2 regions of the Kinneretia sp. DJ1R-11 genome follow, and region 1 is predicted to be linked to the other one. Evidence: predicted binding sites of a transcription regulator. Region 1 holds the regulator's gene; the other holds the start of a gene.

Evidence for each region. Region 1 encodes sigma-54, which starts transcription at its own class of promoters, with help from an activator protein. Its sites were predicted from a motif close to TGGCANGNAANCTGCTTT; they were not measured.
Region 2: the regulator sigma-54 is predicted to act here: its motif matches at 3,430-3,447, upstream of pepA (flocculation-associated PEP-CTERM protein PepA).

Annotation. Positions count from the first base shown of each region.
Region 1 covers NZ_JAJIRR010000001.1:654,503-661,726, reverse strand. The annotation lists gene LNV23_RS02735 (pentapeptide repeat-containing protein) at 1-1,613, opposite strand, end outside; gene LNV23_RS02730 (THUMP domain-containing class I SAM-dependent RNA methyltransferase) at 1,669-2,970, opposite strand; gene LNV23_RS02725 (SGNH/GDSL hydrolase family protein) at 3,008-4,024, opposite strand; gene LNV23_RS02720 (RNA polymerase factor sigma-54) at 4,212-5,741, opposite strand; gene lptB (LPS export ABC transporter ATP-binding protein) at 5,781-6,572, opposite strand; gene lptA (lipopolysaccharide transport periplasmic protein LptA) at 6,569-7,198, opposite strand.
Region 2 covers NZ_JAJIRR010000013.1:13,635-20,858, forward strand. The annotation lists gene LNV23_RS18850 (ThiF family adenylyltransferase) at 1-15, opposite strand, end outside; gene LNV23_RS18855 (nitroreductase family protein) at 138-1,217, shown strand; gene pepA (flocculation-associated PEP-CTERM protein PepA) at 1,337-2,218, opposite strand; gene pepA (flocculation-associated PEP-CTERM protein PepA) at 2,504-3,385, opposite strand; gene prsT (XrtA/PEP-CTERM system TPR-repeat protein PrsT) at 3,546-6,323, opposite strand; gene LNV23_RS18875 (hypothetical protein) at 7,219-7,224, shown strand, end outside.

The DNA of each region.
Region 1 (7,224 bases):
GCCAGCTTGCGGCCCTGCATCGGCATGCCTCGGCCGGCGAAGTGGCGGAAATTGATGCCGGGACGGCTGGCATAGGCCGGATAGCTGTGGCGCTGCCGGGGCGCATAGGGGAAGCCATCGCTGAGGCCGGTCAGCGGCGCCGTGCCCTCGCAGCCCTGCCACATTGGCAGCAAGGGCAGGGCTTGCAGATCGAGCCCGGCGGGGAAGCGGGTCTTGCAATCGATCAGGGTCGGCAGCCAGCGGATCTCGTCCAGCCGCGCCGTCGACAGGTCGGTGCCCCGCAAATCGGCCATGGCGAAGAAGTCGCTGCTGAAACCGGCGAAGGTGGCGCCGCGCAAATCGCTGTGGCTGAAGCGGGCGCCGCGCAGATCAGCGCCATCGAGCTGCGCGCCGCTCAGGTCGACCGCGTCGACCTGACTGTCTTGCCAGTTGCTGTTACTGAGCTGAGCTTGGTGCAGATTCACCGCTTGAAGCTTTGCCTGCGTGAAACGGGCTTGGTTCAGGCGCAGGCCTGACAGATTCAGCTGTCGCAGCTCGCTGTGGCTGAAGTCGACGCCTGACATCGTGGTCACGCTGCCCGCTGGCGGGAAGCGCTCGCTCGGAGCCGCCGCAGCATCGAAGCGGGCGCCCTCGAGCTTGGCGCCGACAAAGCTGCAGTTGTCGAGTTCGGCGCCGCGAAAATCGCTGTCGCGCAGATCGGCAGCGCTGAAATTGAAACCGCGCAAGCGCGCCGATTGGAAGCGGGCTCCACGCAGGTCCTTGCCGGAGAAATTGCCGGCCTCGCCCGGTTCGGCCCGGTAGCCCTGGAGATCCAGCCCCGCCTCTCGGGCCAGCTCGGCATGGCGGCCCAGGCGCATCAGGACCTCACGGCGGCCACGCCGGGCCGCGGCGTTGTCGGCCTGCTCGGCCAGCACGGCCTCGAAGTCCGCCAGAGCTTGGCCCTGCTGGCCCAGGGCCAATCGGGCTTGCGCCAGGCCCAGCCGGGCTTCGAGCTCGGCTGGCCAGCGCTGAAGCAAGTTCTCGAACACCTGTCGTGCCGGCTCCAAGGACTGCGCTTGCAGCAGGAACTTGCCATAGGCCAGATGCAGGGCTCTATCGTCAGGCTGGGCCTGGATGCGCGCTTGGAAATCGTTGCGTTGGGCCCGGTGCGCCTGCAGCAATTCCGGGCTCGGCCGCATGACGCACAGATCGCTCCAATAGCCACTGCCGGACTGTCCCAGGGCGACCATCAGCCTTTCGCTGCCGGGCGCGTCGTCGAAACCGCAGGCCGCGCTGCCGCCAGCCGGCGAATCCACCTCGATGACGCGTTCTGTGGCCGGCCCCTTGAAGGATTCGACCATCAGGTAGCGGCCTCGCAGAGTGCGGTCGCGGGCCCAGCCGGCGCTGGTCTGCTGCTCGGCTGTGCTCAGTTCGCGGCTGCTGAGCAGGCGGGCACGGAACACCAGGCTGGCATGGAGGAACGCTTGTTCGTCATTGTTGTTGATGTTGCAGCTGCAGGCCTGTCCGTCCATGAGGGCGCTGCCCAGCAGCAGGGCGACAACGCCTTGACGCAGGCCCCCGAAGCGGCTCAAGGCGCTGGCGACTTGCAAAAGGCCGGTCCTGAGATGGAGCATGGAAGGTGAAGGGCGGGGTGGCGAGGCCGCGAGCCTAGCGTCCGCAAGGCCGCGATCAGTCGACTTGCGCCGAGTCCTGCTCTTCGCCACCGCGCGGCTTGCGCGCCGAGCCCTTGACCAGGTCGAAGCGGAACAAGCGGCACTCGATCGGGCCGTTCCACATCGGGAACTTGCGCGATTCCTTCAGGCGCATTTTGCTGGGCAGCTTCATGTCCGGGCAGAGCAGCCAGGCGGTCCAGCCGGCGGCGTTCAGGGTGTAGGCGCGCTTCCAATGCGCGGCCAGGCGGGGGAAGAAGTCGTCGCCGGCGTCGCGCGCTTCGGAGCCGCCGGCATCGCGGCTCATCTGCACATTGCCCGCCTTGCCGCGCACCTCGATGCGCTCGCCGTAGGGCGGGTTCATCAAGATGGTGCCGGGCATGCCCTCGGGCAGCTCGGGCGCCGGGCGTTCGAGGGCATCACCGCCGTTGAACTGGATGTACTGGGCCACGCCGGCGCGCTCGGCATTGCGGCGTGCGAAGTCGACCATGCGGAAGGCCACATCGCTGCAGAAGATGGGCACGGCGGGCGCATGCTCGCGGTCCTTGGCGGCCTGCTTGATGGCCTGCCAGCGGCCACGCAGGGGCACGAAGGGCAGCTGGCGCTCGAAGGCAAAGCGGCGCTGCATGCCGGCGGCCATGCCGCAGGCGATCTGCGCGGCCTCGACGGCGATGGTGCCCGAGCCGCAGCAGGGGTCGTGCAGGGCGCCGCCGGTCTCGGGCGTGCCCTTCCAGCCTGCGGCGGCCAGCATGGCGGCGGCCAGGGTTTCCTTCAGCGGGGCGTCACCTTTGTCCTCGCGCCAGCCGCGCTTGAAGAGCGGTTCGCCCGAGGTGTCGATGTAGAGCGTGGCGTCGGTTTCGCTGAGGTGCAGCATCACCGGCAGGTCGGGGAAGCGGGTGTCGACGCTGGGCCGCTCGCCGGTGGCGTCGCGCAGTACATCGCAGATCGCGTCCTTCACGCGCAAGGTGGCGAAGTTGAGGCTGCGCAGGGGCGAGCGCTGGGCCACGGTGTCGACGCGAATCGTCTCGGCCGGCGTGATCCAGTCGCACCAATCGATGCGGCGAGCCAGGGCGTAGATGTCGTCTTCGTGGCGGTAGCCGCCTGAGATCAGCTCGATCAGCACGCGCTGGGCCAGCCGGCACTCGAGGTTGAGCTTCATCACGCCTTCAAGATCGCTCTTCAGCGCGATGCCGCCGCGCAGCACCTCGATATGCGTCTTGGGCAGGATGGCCCGCACCTCTTCGTCGAGCAGGCGCTCCACGCCCGAGGGGCAGGAGACGAAGAGGTGGTGCAGGTCTTTGGGGGATTCTTTGGCGGCCATCCTCCGATTGTCCCAGGAATGGCCGCCTCGGCCGGACTCAGGCGCGGCGACGGCGGCTCAAGCCCAGCACGGCCACCAGGCCCAGGCCCAGGCCCATCAGCAGCCAGGTTTCCGGCTCCGGAACGGCGGCCAGCATGCCTTGGCCGAGCACGCTGTGGGTGACTGCGGTTGGATGGACGCGGTCCCAGAACATATAACCGTCAGGGTTGCTGCAGGTGCTGCCATTGGGCTGGCCGACATAGCCGGTGAAGCAAGCCTCGGTGACATTGCTGAGACCGTACTGGGCGGCGTTGTCGATCAGGTTTTGCTGCGCGCCCAGGGTGTCGAAATAGCGGATGTCGATGCCAGGCAGGGCGCGCAGCTGTGTCAGCGCGCCGTTCAAACCCTGGTTGAAGCCGAGCGAGAGCAGGTGCAGCTGACCGGCGGCACCGGAGCTGAGGCCGCCCGGGGTCTGGCCCAGGTCGGGCAGGCCTGGCATCAGGAAGTGGCGTGCGCCCAGGCCGTACAGCGTCTGAACGGCGTTGCTGAGGTTCTGGATGGCCGTCTGTGCGGTCGCCTGAGAATAGCCCTGGTACTGGAAGTCATTGGCGCCACCCCAGAGGAAGTACAGGGCCTGGCTGTCGGCCGCGCCACCACCCAAGCCGGCCTGGAAGGCCCCGACCTGGGACAGCATGCCGGTGTTCTGCAGGGCGGCCGGTGCGCCGGCGGCCACGGCGGCGCCGTTGAGCAAGCCGGTTTGGGCGCCGCCCCAGGCGTAGTCCTGCAGGGTCACGCCCAGGCCTTGGGCCAGATGCTCGATGGCGACCGGCCCGTTGGAGAAGCGGCCCTGGTAGTAGTTGCCGGGCTGCGGCACGGTGCCGCCTGTGGCTTGATAGAAATTACCCTTGTCCGAGAGGCTGTCGCCGAAGGCGACGATGCGGCTGTAAGCGGGGGGGCTGATCGAGCTGACGGCCTGCGCTTGCGCGGCAACGCTCAGGGCCAGACCGGCCGTCATCATCAGGGCGGAGGAGGAGATGCTGTGCCAGCGGCGTTGGGAGGCAGAAGTAGCGTTCACGACAGTCCTTTCAAGTAACGGGCCAAGTCGGCGGCATGATGGCATACCGCGGCCTGGGAATCACTCGAAATTCGCGTGCGTGTGCACGTTTGGGGCTGGGGGCCGGTGAACAGGTGAATGGGTGAATCGTGAATCGTGAATCGTGAATCGTGGGGTGCTGCTCACCCCTTCACTTGTTCACTCCCCCTCAAACCACGCGCCGCATTGTCGTCGTCCCAATATGCATGCCTTCGCGGTACTTGGCGACGGTGCGGCGGGCGACCTGGATGCCTTGTTCTTCCAACATATTGGCCAGGGCGCTGTCGGACAGGGGCTTGGCCGGGTTCTCGGCGGCGATGAATTGCTTGATCAGCTCGCGCACGGCGGTGCTGGAGGCCTCGCCGCCGGCTTCGGTGGAAAGACCCGAGCCGAAGAAGTACTTGAGCTCGTAGGTGCCGAAAGGCGTGGCCATGTACTTGGCCGTGGTCACGCGCGAGATGGTTGATTCGTGCAGGCCGAGCTCGTCGGCGATCTCGCGCAGCACCAGCGGCTTCATGGCGACGGCGCCGTGGCTGAAGAAGCCCTTCTGGCGCTCGACGATGGCGGTGGAGACGCGCAGGATGGTGTCGAAGCGTTGCTGGATGTTCTTGATGAACCAGCGCGCCTCCTGCAGCGCGCCGCCCAGGGCACTGTTGCTGATGCCGCCGCGCGTCTGGCGCAGGGCATTGGCATAGAGCTCGTTGATGCGCAGCTTGGGCGCGACCTCGGGGTTAATGATGACGCGCAGCTCGCGCCCGACCTTGCGCACGATCACATCGGGAATCACCGCCGGCGCCTGGCCGCGGGCAAAGCGCCGGCCCGGCTTGGGCTCGAGCGCCACGATCAGGGCCTGGGCTTCGCGCAGCAAGGGCTCGTCGGCGCCGGTCAGCAGCATCAGGCGGCGGCTGTCGCGCTTGGCCAGCAACTCCAGATGCTTTTTGCAGATCATGATGGCGATCACCTGCGGCGCGCTGCGTGGCAGCTGGCGCAGTTGCAGCTCCAGGCACTCGGGCAGATCGCGTGCGCCGACGCCGGCAGGGTCCATATGGTGCAGCCACTTCAGGGCGATGCGCAGGTGGTCGAGCAGGTCCTCGCGTTCGGCCGCGCTGTCCTCGCCCGCGTCGGGGATCAAGGCCTCGGCAATCGACTCCAGGCTGTCTTCCAGCAGGCCGTCCTCGTTTAGGGAATCGATCAGCAGGCGCAGGGCCAGCTGGTCGGACTCGCTCAAGCTCATGCCCGCCATCTGCTGCTGCAAATGTTCTTGCAGGGAGATCTCGGCCGACTCCTGCTCGCTGCGCTCGCCGTCTTCGTCGTTGCTGCCCGAGCCGCTGCCGCTGTTGCTGGGCAGCTCGCGGATGCCGTCGAAATCGTCACCTTCGGTGCCGTTCTCCCAGTCCTCTCGCTCGCTGTTGCCGAAGTCCTCGGCCTTGAGCTCGGGCGTGGCCTCGGCCTCGGCGCCGCCGCCCAGTTCGCGCTCGGCGCCGCTGTCTTCGGCGGCACTGGCCTGGCGCAGCTCGGGCAGTTCGGGCGCGGCGACGGAGAAGTCGTCCTCGGTTTCGAGCAGCGGGTTCTGCGCCAGCATCTGCTCGACTTCCTGGTTCAACTCCAGGGTCGAGAGCTGCAGCAGACGGATGGACTGCTGCAGCTGCGGCGTCAGCGCCAGATGCTGACTCAGGCGAACCTGGAGCGATTGCTTCATGGCCGCAGGCCCGGCGCTGTCAGGAGGCTCGCCATCACATCACATGCGGAAATGTTCGCCGAGATAGACCTTGCGCACATCGGCGTTGGCGACGATCTCGTCCGGCGTGCCCTCGGCCAGTACCGAACCCTCGCTGATGATGTAGGCGCGGTCGCAGATGCCCAGGGTCTCGCGCACATTGTGGTCGGTGATCAGCACGCCGATCTGGCGCGCCTTCAGGAAACCGATGATGCGCTGGATCTCCAGCACCGCGATCGGGTCCACGCCGGCAAAGGGTTCGTCCAACAGGATGAAGCGCGGCTGGGTGGCCAGGGCGCGGGCAATCTCGACGCGGCGGCGTTCACCGCCCGAGAGCGCCGGTGCCGGGCTGTCGCGCAGCTTCTCGATGCTCAGGTCGTGCAGAAGGGCTTCCAGCAGTTCCTTGATGCGCGGCTCTTTCAGCGCGCGGCCCTGCTCGTCGCGCTGCAGTTCCAGCACGGCACGGATGTTTTGTTCCACCGTCAGCTTGCGGAAGATCGAGGCTTCCTGCGGCAGATAGCTCAGCCCCAGGCGGGCGCGCTGGTGGATGGGCAGGTGCTCGACCGACTGGCCGTCGATGCGGATCTCGCCGGCATCGGCGCGCACCAGGCCAACGATCATGTAGAAGCTGGTGGTCTTGCCGGCGCCGTTGGGGCCGAGCAGGCCGACCACCTCGCCGCTGTTGACGCCCAGGTGCACGTTCTTGACCACGCGCCGCACGCCATAGCTTTTGGCCAGGCCCTCCGCCTCGAGGCGGCTGCGCACGCCGGATTCCAGCGCCGACACCGGCGCGTTGTGGGGGCCGGCACTCATGGCGTCTTGCGCGGGCTGAGGCTGGTGCTCGGCTTGAGCTGGATGCCCGAGGCCGGCGTGGCGGCGGGTTCCGAGGCGGCGCCTCGCGGCATCATCACCACACGCACACGGCCGCTCGGGTGGGGCGAACTCTGGCCGCCTTCCAAGGTGAACACCTCGCTGCGGTTGTCGAACAGGATGACCGCGCCGGTCACCTCGTCGGCCACGGTCGTGCCTTGCAGGCGCCGCACCACGGCGTTGCCGATGAAGCGCACGGTGTCGCTGCGGGTGTCGTATTCGAGCTGGTCGGCCAGGCCTTCGATGGCCTCGCCCGGGATGTCGCGCGCCTGGCGGAAGCTGACCTGTTTGCCGGTCTGGCCATTGGCATAAACCTGGTGGTAGCCGTCGCCGGTCTCTCGCACATCGAGCTTCTCGGCGCGCAGCACCAAGCTGCCCTTGCTCAGCACCACATCACCGTTGAACTCGGTGCGCTGCTTGGCGATCTCGACGCTGCCGCCGTTCTTGGAGGAAATATTGAGCGGCTTGCCGCGGTCGGCCTTCTCGGCCTGGGCTGCGCCGGCGGCCAGGCCCAGGACCAAGGCCGCCAGCAGGCCGGGCAGGAGGAGGGAGCGCGGGTACAGCTTCATGGGCAGGGAGGGTCGGGCAGGCGGAG
Region 2 (7,224 bases), on a different contig from region 1:
AGATCGAATTTCCATTGCGGCACCTTGTGTTTGCGTAGCGTTCAGTCTTCATATCGCGGCATGATGCCCGAGGAAAACAAGACAATCCAGCCGAAGCAAGAAAACCAGCCCAAATGCATGATCTCCGAGGAAGCAGCATGAGCCCCGAATCTCAAATTCGTCGCATTCTTGACTTGTCTCGCTGGGCACCCAGCGGTGACAACACACAGCCTTGGCGCTTTGAGATCGTCAACCCACAGCACGTCATCATCCATGGTTTTGACACACGCAACCACTGCGTCTACGACTTGGATGGCCACCCAAGCCAGATCGCTTTGGGTGCACTGCTTGAAACCGCATCCATCGCCGCCAGCGAGCATGGCTGGCGCATGCAAGCCACACATCGCGCCGACTCACCTGAAACGAAACCGGTGTTCGACTTGGTGTTTGATTCGGCGCCAGAACTGGCTCGAGACCCCCTGATTGACGTCATTGAGCATCGAAGTGTTCAACGGCGCCCCATGCGAACCCAGTCCCTCACGGCAGCGCAGAAGGCAAGCCTTGCACAAAGCACCCAGGGTGGACATCAGGTTCAATGGCTAGAGGGTTTTTCCATGCGGCTTCAAGCTGCCAAGCTGATGTTCCGGTCGGCAAAAATTCGCCTGACTTCTCCCGAAGCCTACGAAGTCCACCGCGACATCATCGACTGGAGGCAGCAATTCAGCGCCACCAAGGTGCCCGATCAGGCGCTGGGCACGGACCCCCTGACCACCCGCCTGATGCAGTTTGTGATGAGCCGCTGGGAGCGGGTCGAGTTCTTCAATCGTTATATGGCGGGCACATGGACGCCGCGCATTCAACTCGATTTCCTACCCAGCCTACTCTGCGGCGCCCACTTCGCCCTGCTTGCGCCTACGCCACCAAAAACCCTGAACGACTATGTGGCCGGTGGACGTGCCATGCAACGCTTCTGGCTCACAGCCACTCAGCTGGGCCTGCAGTTGCAGCCCGAAATCACGCCCTTGGTTTTTTCTCGCTACGCCCGGGAAGGGCGGCCGTTTTCACGCAAACCCGGCCTGCATGCACTGGCTGAGCAAGTGAAGTTTGAGTTGGAGCAACTCTTGGGGAGCGAGCCCGCCCATCGATCAGTCTTCATGGGGCGGCTAGGCTCCAGTGAGCCTGCCAGCTCCCGCTCACTGCGCAGGCCACTGGATGAGTTGCTGATCCACCCACACTGAAGCAAAGGCAACTCCAAGAACGACTTCAACCATGCAAAAGAGGGCGCCGAAGCGCCCTCTTTTGAACTGTGCCGCCGCGAACTTTCAGCCCAAGGGCGAAGCTCGCAGCATCCGCAAAATCAAGCCTGCTTGCGACGGCGAGCCGTCAGACCCAGACCCAGCAGTGCGAAGCCTGTCAGAGCCAGGGAAGTCGGCTCAGGCACGCTGAAGAAGAAGGACTGGCTGGCATCCGCTTGGCCAATGAAGTTCTTCTGGTTGCCGCCCGTGGCAGGCACGCCGTTACCGGCGCCGCCGATGCCGCTGCCTTGCCAACTGGTCGGCTGAACCCAAGTGCCGTTCGGGCCGTTGGCCGCGCCCTTGGGGCCGAAGGACAGGGTCGACGACACCGAGGTACCCGCAAGATTCGGGGTGATGAAGGCATTGTTCGTCGAAGTCGTACTGCCCTGGATGCTTGCCAAGGTGGTGCCCGTACCCGGATTGACAGCAGCCTGCTGGGTGAACACAGTCTGACCACCGGTGAACACACCACTCAGAATGTTCACGCCATCACCAAAACCGGACTGACTCACCAGGTTGGCATCGGCAGAAGTGTCCAGGTAGATGTTCCAAGTGCCATTCAGCGGGGTGATAGTCACGAAATTGCAAAGTGGATCAACGCAAGTCACCACCTCCTGGAAGTGAGCCTTGACCGTGATTTCATAACCGGCAGCGCCTGTACCCTTGACCAGATTGGGCGTCGAGAACGTACCGCCATTGGCATCAAGAATCGCCGTTGCGAACGAGTTGTAGTACACATCGATGACATCCTGTTTGCCGGCAATGTTGCCGGAGGTAACTGCCTGAATGTCATAGCCCTTGACCAGCACCGACGAGGACGAAGTCCAGTCGAAGCCGCCAAAGTTGTTCAAAACGCCGTACGGCGTCACAAAAGTCGCTGCTTGGGCTGACATCGCGGCGGCCAGGAGGGCGGCTGCGGCCAGGAATTTTTTGCTTGCTTTCATCAAATGCTCCAGAGATACAAAGAGAGAGACTTCTCACCTTTGCATGTCAATTAGCATTTGCTATGCCAGAAAAAAAAATTCATTTAATATCAACAACTTATTGAGCCAACCTCCTCCAACCCCCAAGAACTAGGGATAGCATTGGAAACCCAACCGACACCCTTGATCGAGGGATAGACTTGCAATCTCGTGAAATCAGTCACAAACAAAAAAGGGTGCCGAAGCACCCTTTTCACTGCCAGATCAACCGCGGCCACAAGGCCTTGGTTGAACAGCCACCATCTCTCAAGCTTGCTTGCGGCGACGAGCCGACAGACCCAGACCCAGCAGCGCGAAGCCGGTCAGAGCCAAAGAAGTCGGCTCCGGAACGCTGAAGAAGAAGGATTGGCTGGCGTCAGCCTGACCCACGAAGTCACGCTGGTTGCCGCCAATGGCAGGCACGCCATTGCCGCCGCCGCCGATGCCGCTACCTTGCCAGCTGGTCGGCTGAACCCAAGTGCCATTCGGGCCATTGGTTGCATTCTTAGGACCGAAGGACAGCGTCGACGACACGGTGGTGCCGTTCAGATTCGGGTTGATGTAGGCATTGTTGGTCGAGGTCGTGTTGCCCTGAACGCTGGCCAGAGTCGTACCCGTGCCCGGATTGACCGAAGCTTGGCTGGTGGCCACGGTCTGACCACCGGTGAAAGTGCCGCTCAGAATGTTCACGCCATCACCAAAGCCGCTTTGAGTCAGCAGATTGGCATCGGCCGATGTGTCCAGGTAGATATCCCAAGTGCCAGTCAGCGGAGTGATGCTCACAAAGGTGCAATTCGCATCGAGGCAAGTCACCACTTCTTGGAAATGAGCCTTGACCGTGATTTCATAACCTGCACCGCCTGTACCCTTGACCAGACCGGCTGTCGTGAAGGTGCCGCCGTTGGCATCCAAAACAGCGTTTGCAAACGAGTTGTAGTACACATCGATGATGTCTTGCTTGCCAATAGAGTTGCCGGGCTGATTTGCACGGATGTCATAGCCTTTGACCAGCACCGACGCGGACGAGGTCCAGTCGAAACCGCCAAAGTTGTTGAGCACGCCGTCAGGCGTACCGAAAGTTGCAGCGTTGGCCGAACCCAGCAAAGCCAGCAGGCTCAAACCGGACAGAAACTTCTTCGTTGCTTTCATGGTATTTCTCCTGAGATTGGTGGGAATCGTTCCCTAGCTACTGAATTGCACGCATCATGCCAAGAAGAAAAAACCCTTTAAAAACAATAACTTAAACATCAACGCCACTCGGAAATTTACTACGACGCCCAAGCCTGTAAAGAATCTCGACAAGACATATTCAGAGTTTTGACTGAACGGCCTTGAACTCAGCGCTGTTCGCAAACGCTGGAGCATCCGCGGCCAACTTCTTCAGCTGCGCCTGCGCCTGGTCTTTCTGCCCTGCGACAAGCAGGTGCCGAGCCAGATTCAAACGAAAATCCGAACTACCCGGCATCAATGCCACAGCCTTCTGCTGGAGTTCCACAGCTTTTGAGTACTCACCAGCGGCGGCATAGACATCAGCGACGGTGTCCATGACGCCCGGACTATTGGGCTGCAATGCCAGGGCTTTTTCCGCATACTCCCTCGCCTTGCCATCCTTGCGCTTGAGCGCCAGCGTCGCGAGATTGTTCAAGGCCGCCACGTTTTCGGGTTGCAAGGCAAGCACTTGGGCATACCAGCGCTCTGCCTGCTCAGGGCGAGAGCGGGCCAGTTCCACATCCCCGAGATAGAACAGGAACAAGGCATCAGTGCCATACGCCTTGCTGCGCTCTTGAGCGAATTTGTCGGCCGCCTCCAATTCTTTGCCGCTGAGCAAGGCCTTGTGGAGCTTCATCGCCACTTCACTGCGACGGAAATCGACATTCAGGGCTTGCTTGTACCAACGCACCGCCGCTGGCCATGACTTTTGAAAGGCCGCTACATCCCCGGCCAGGGCGTAGCCGAAATAATTTTTGGGCTGCTCGCGCTGAATTTGCAAACAGAGTTTCTCAGCCTCGTCGCCACGCCCCGAACCCACCAAGACCGACGCCATGGCCGCCTGCGCCTCCTGGAATTGAGGCTGTATCTGCAAAGCCTTCTTCAGAACCGCAAGCGCTTGAGCAGGCTCACCCTTCCCCACATACAGTCGACCCAAAGCCATCAAGGGCGCGACTGAATTCGGCTGCAGGGCCGCCCACTTGCCATAACTGGCCTCCGCTTGATTGAAGTCGCGTCCGGCCATTTGAACCGTGCCCAGAATTCGCAAAGCCTCCGGACGCCCCGGGAACTGCGTGACCGTGTCCTGAGCCAGAGTCAGCGCCTTCTTGACGTTGTTCTGCTCCAGGTAAATCCCAGACAAATGCTCGCGCGGAGAAATCTCTCCAGGAAGGGCTTTCACTGCTTCTTCGAGCAGGCCAGCCAATTCAGCGGGAGCAGCGCCCCGCTGTGCCCGCAGCCCGATGGCGGCCATACGCGCCTGCAGGTTTTTGGGGTTCTCCGTGGCCATGCGATCAAAACGGGCAATCGCCGCCTCAATCTTTCGCTCCTTCAGGTCGAGATCAGCCAAGCCACGCGCTGCAGGGAAGGACTGCGAGTCGATCTTCAGCGCTGCCTCAAATGCCAAGCGAGCCTTGTCCGCGCTGCCTTTTTGAACCTCGATTTGACCGCGCAGGTTTGCCGCGTCGGGACGCTGCGGCTCCTTCTTCTCCAGCACGGCAACCGCCTCAAGTGCGCGCGCATAGTCTTTCTTGCCCATCAAAGAGCTGATCAGCGCCAAATCGGAGGTGACGGACTTCTCTTTTTCAGAAATGGCGCGCAATTCCTGAATGCCCAATTCAACCTCGCCCTTTTTGAGCTTGTCGACAGCAAGGTAGGTGCGGGCGCGGGAATCCTTGGGATTCAATTGCATGACTTGTTTGAAGAGCGATTCAGCTCGGGCAAACTCACCCAACTTGAGGCTGGCTTCAGCACCAACGGCCACGATCTCCGGGTCGAGAGGCGGCCGCTCCAAAAAAGGCTTCACCAAGGTCCAGGCCTTTGTCGGATTGCCGATTCGAATCAGCACACGCGCCAAGAGTGCGCGCACGCCAGGCGAGGACTCACCCAAATCCGTGCTCATGGCCTTACCGAGATAGGTTTCGGCCTGGGTCATTGCACCTTTTTGAAAGCTGATCGCACCGGCCAAGTAGAGGACCTTGCCGCTGTCCGCAGCTCGCTTGAGCAGAGGCTGAAGGCGATCTTCCGCCAGCTTCATATCGCCACGCTCGAAGGCAAGCAGCACCCCAAAGTAGGCCGTGTTGAGGTTGTTCGGGATCTTGGACTGCATAGAGTCCCAGACCGTTTGTGCTGATTTGTAATCCTGTTGTTGGATAAGTGCAGCGATGGCGCGACTCTGGGCCACATAGTTCATGGCATCCAGGTCTACCGCCTTTCGGTAGGCGCTGACGGCCGCAGCAGCCTCCCCCTTGAATTCGAGAAACTCTCCCAGAAGCAGCGAAACATCGCTGCGCTGGGGCTCTTCCTTGGCCAGGGCTTCCACTTGAGAAAAAGCTGTATCGAAGTGACCTTCGGCCGCCTTCAGCCGAGATTCCACCAAACGAGCGCGGACGTACTTGGGCGCGGCCACCAACGCTTGGTCCACAGCCTTTCGCGCCTCCGGCACTTGCCCCTGCGAGGAATAGGCCACAGCCAAGGAGGTCTGCAAATCGGCTTGAGCGACCGGAAGCTTCAAAGTCACGGCCGCAAAGCGGCTCAACACGCGCTCCATATCTCCCTGAAGAATCAGCACCCTCGCCTCCAGCGGCTGAACCTCCTCATCCGGGTAGCCCAATTGGCCAGCCTTGCTCAATTCGATCAATGCGCCGTCCTGGTCACCCATTTCCGACAAAGTCTTGGCCAGCAAGAACCGAGCTTCAGACAAATTGCCATTTTTCTGAATCGCCGTCTTCAACTGAATCAAAGCAGCCTTGCGATCATTCTTTTCAAGATAGGACTTGGCGGAGCCCACCAGTTTTTCGGGCGTTTCACTGGAGCATCCCGCCATCAACGCAGCCAACACCACGGACCCAATCACAGACTTTGCAAAGTTGTTTTTCACAAGCAATCTCTTTTTCTATCCAGGAAACAGCACCAGCCACATTCGCGAAGGCGCAGCCGTCTCAGTTATACAGCCGAGCCCACGGGCCGCAAACGCATCAAAGCGCGACACGCTACCACAGGCATGAGGCGAAAAGGCTGAGGCAAACTCACGCGCCGCCATCATCTGATCGAGCGCTGCATTTGAACCCCAACAGGGGCCAAGCCCTGCCCCCTTGAACAGAGGGTGAAAAGTGCCATCCTGGAGCAACACCACTCCGAAACAAGCGGCACCGCCCCGCCGGATCAATTCAAGCCAGCAAGTAGCGGAAAAGCACAAGCGACCATGCGCAAAAAGAAAAAGGCCCAAGTTGTCACGCAACTTGGGCCTTTTGGATGCTCGCGAAAATCAGCGAACTGGATATTGGTGGAGCCGGGGGGAATTGAACCCCCGACAGGCCCTGCAAATGCGCCACCTGCAGCACTCACGTGCGAGCCGCGTGCGAATGCAAAGACTTCCAGCGACAACACAGCAAGATCAACAGGCAATCAACTCAACAGCCCGAATTCAATTCCCATCTCAGGAGTTGAACCCCGTCGCCCCTCGGAAACACGCCATTCTCAAGGCTTACGTGCGAATGACCGCATCTGAATTGCACCTGCCGGCATCACCGCGATGAGAACCAGCGCTGACAACCCATACATATATATATACGCACACGGATTGAGAGCGCGCGCGACGTGACAAGCAACTCCCCGCGGCGTAACCTCCGATCCGGGACAGGGCCTTGAGCAGCCGAGGTGCACAACGGCGCGCTGGCCACGCGGGGCACCCAAACGCGGCGCCCCAGGTGATCGCCCTGCCCCACCATCGGCCTGGCTCACGCCACGAGCCACCCGGGCCACACAATCCGCGCATGCTT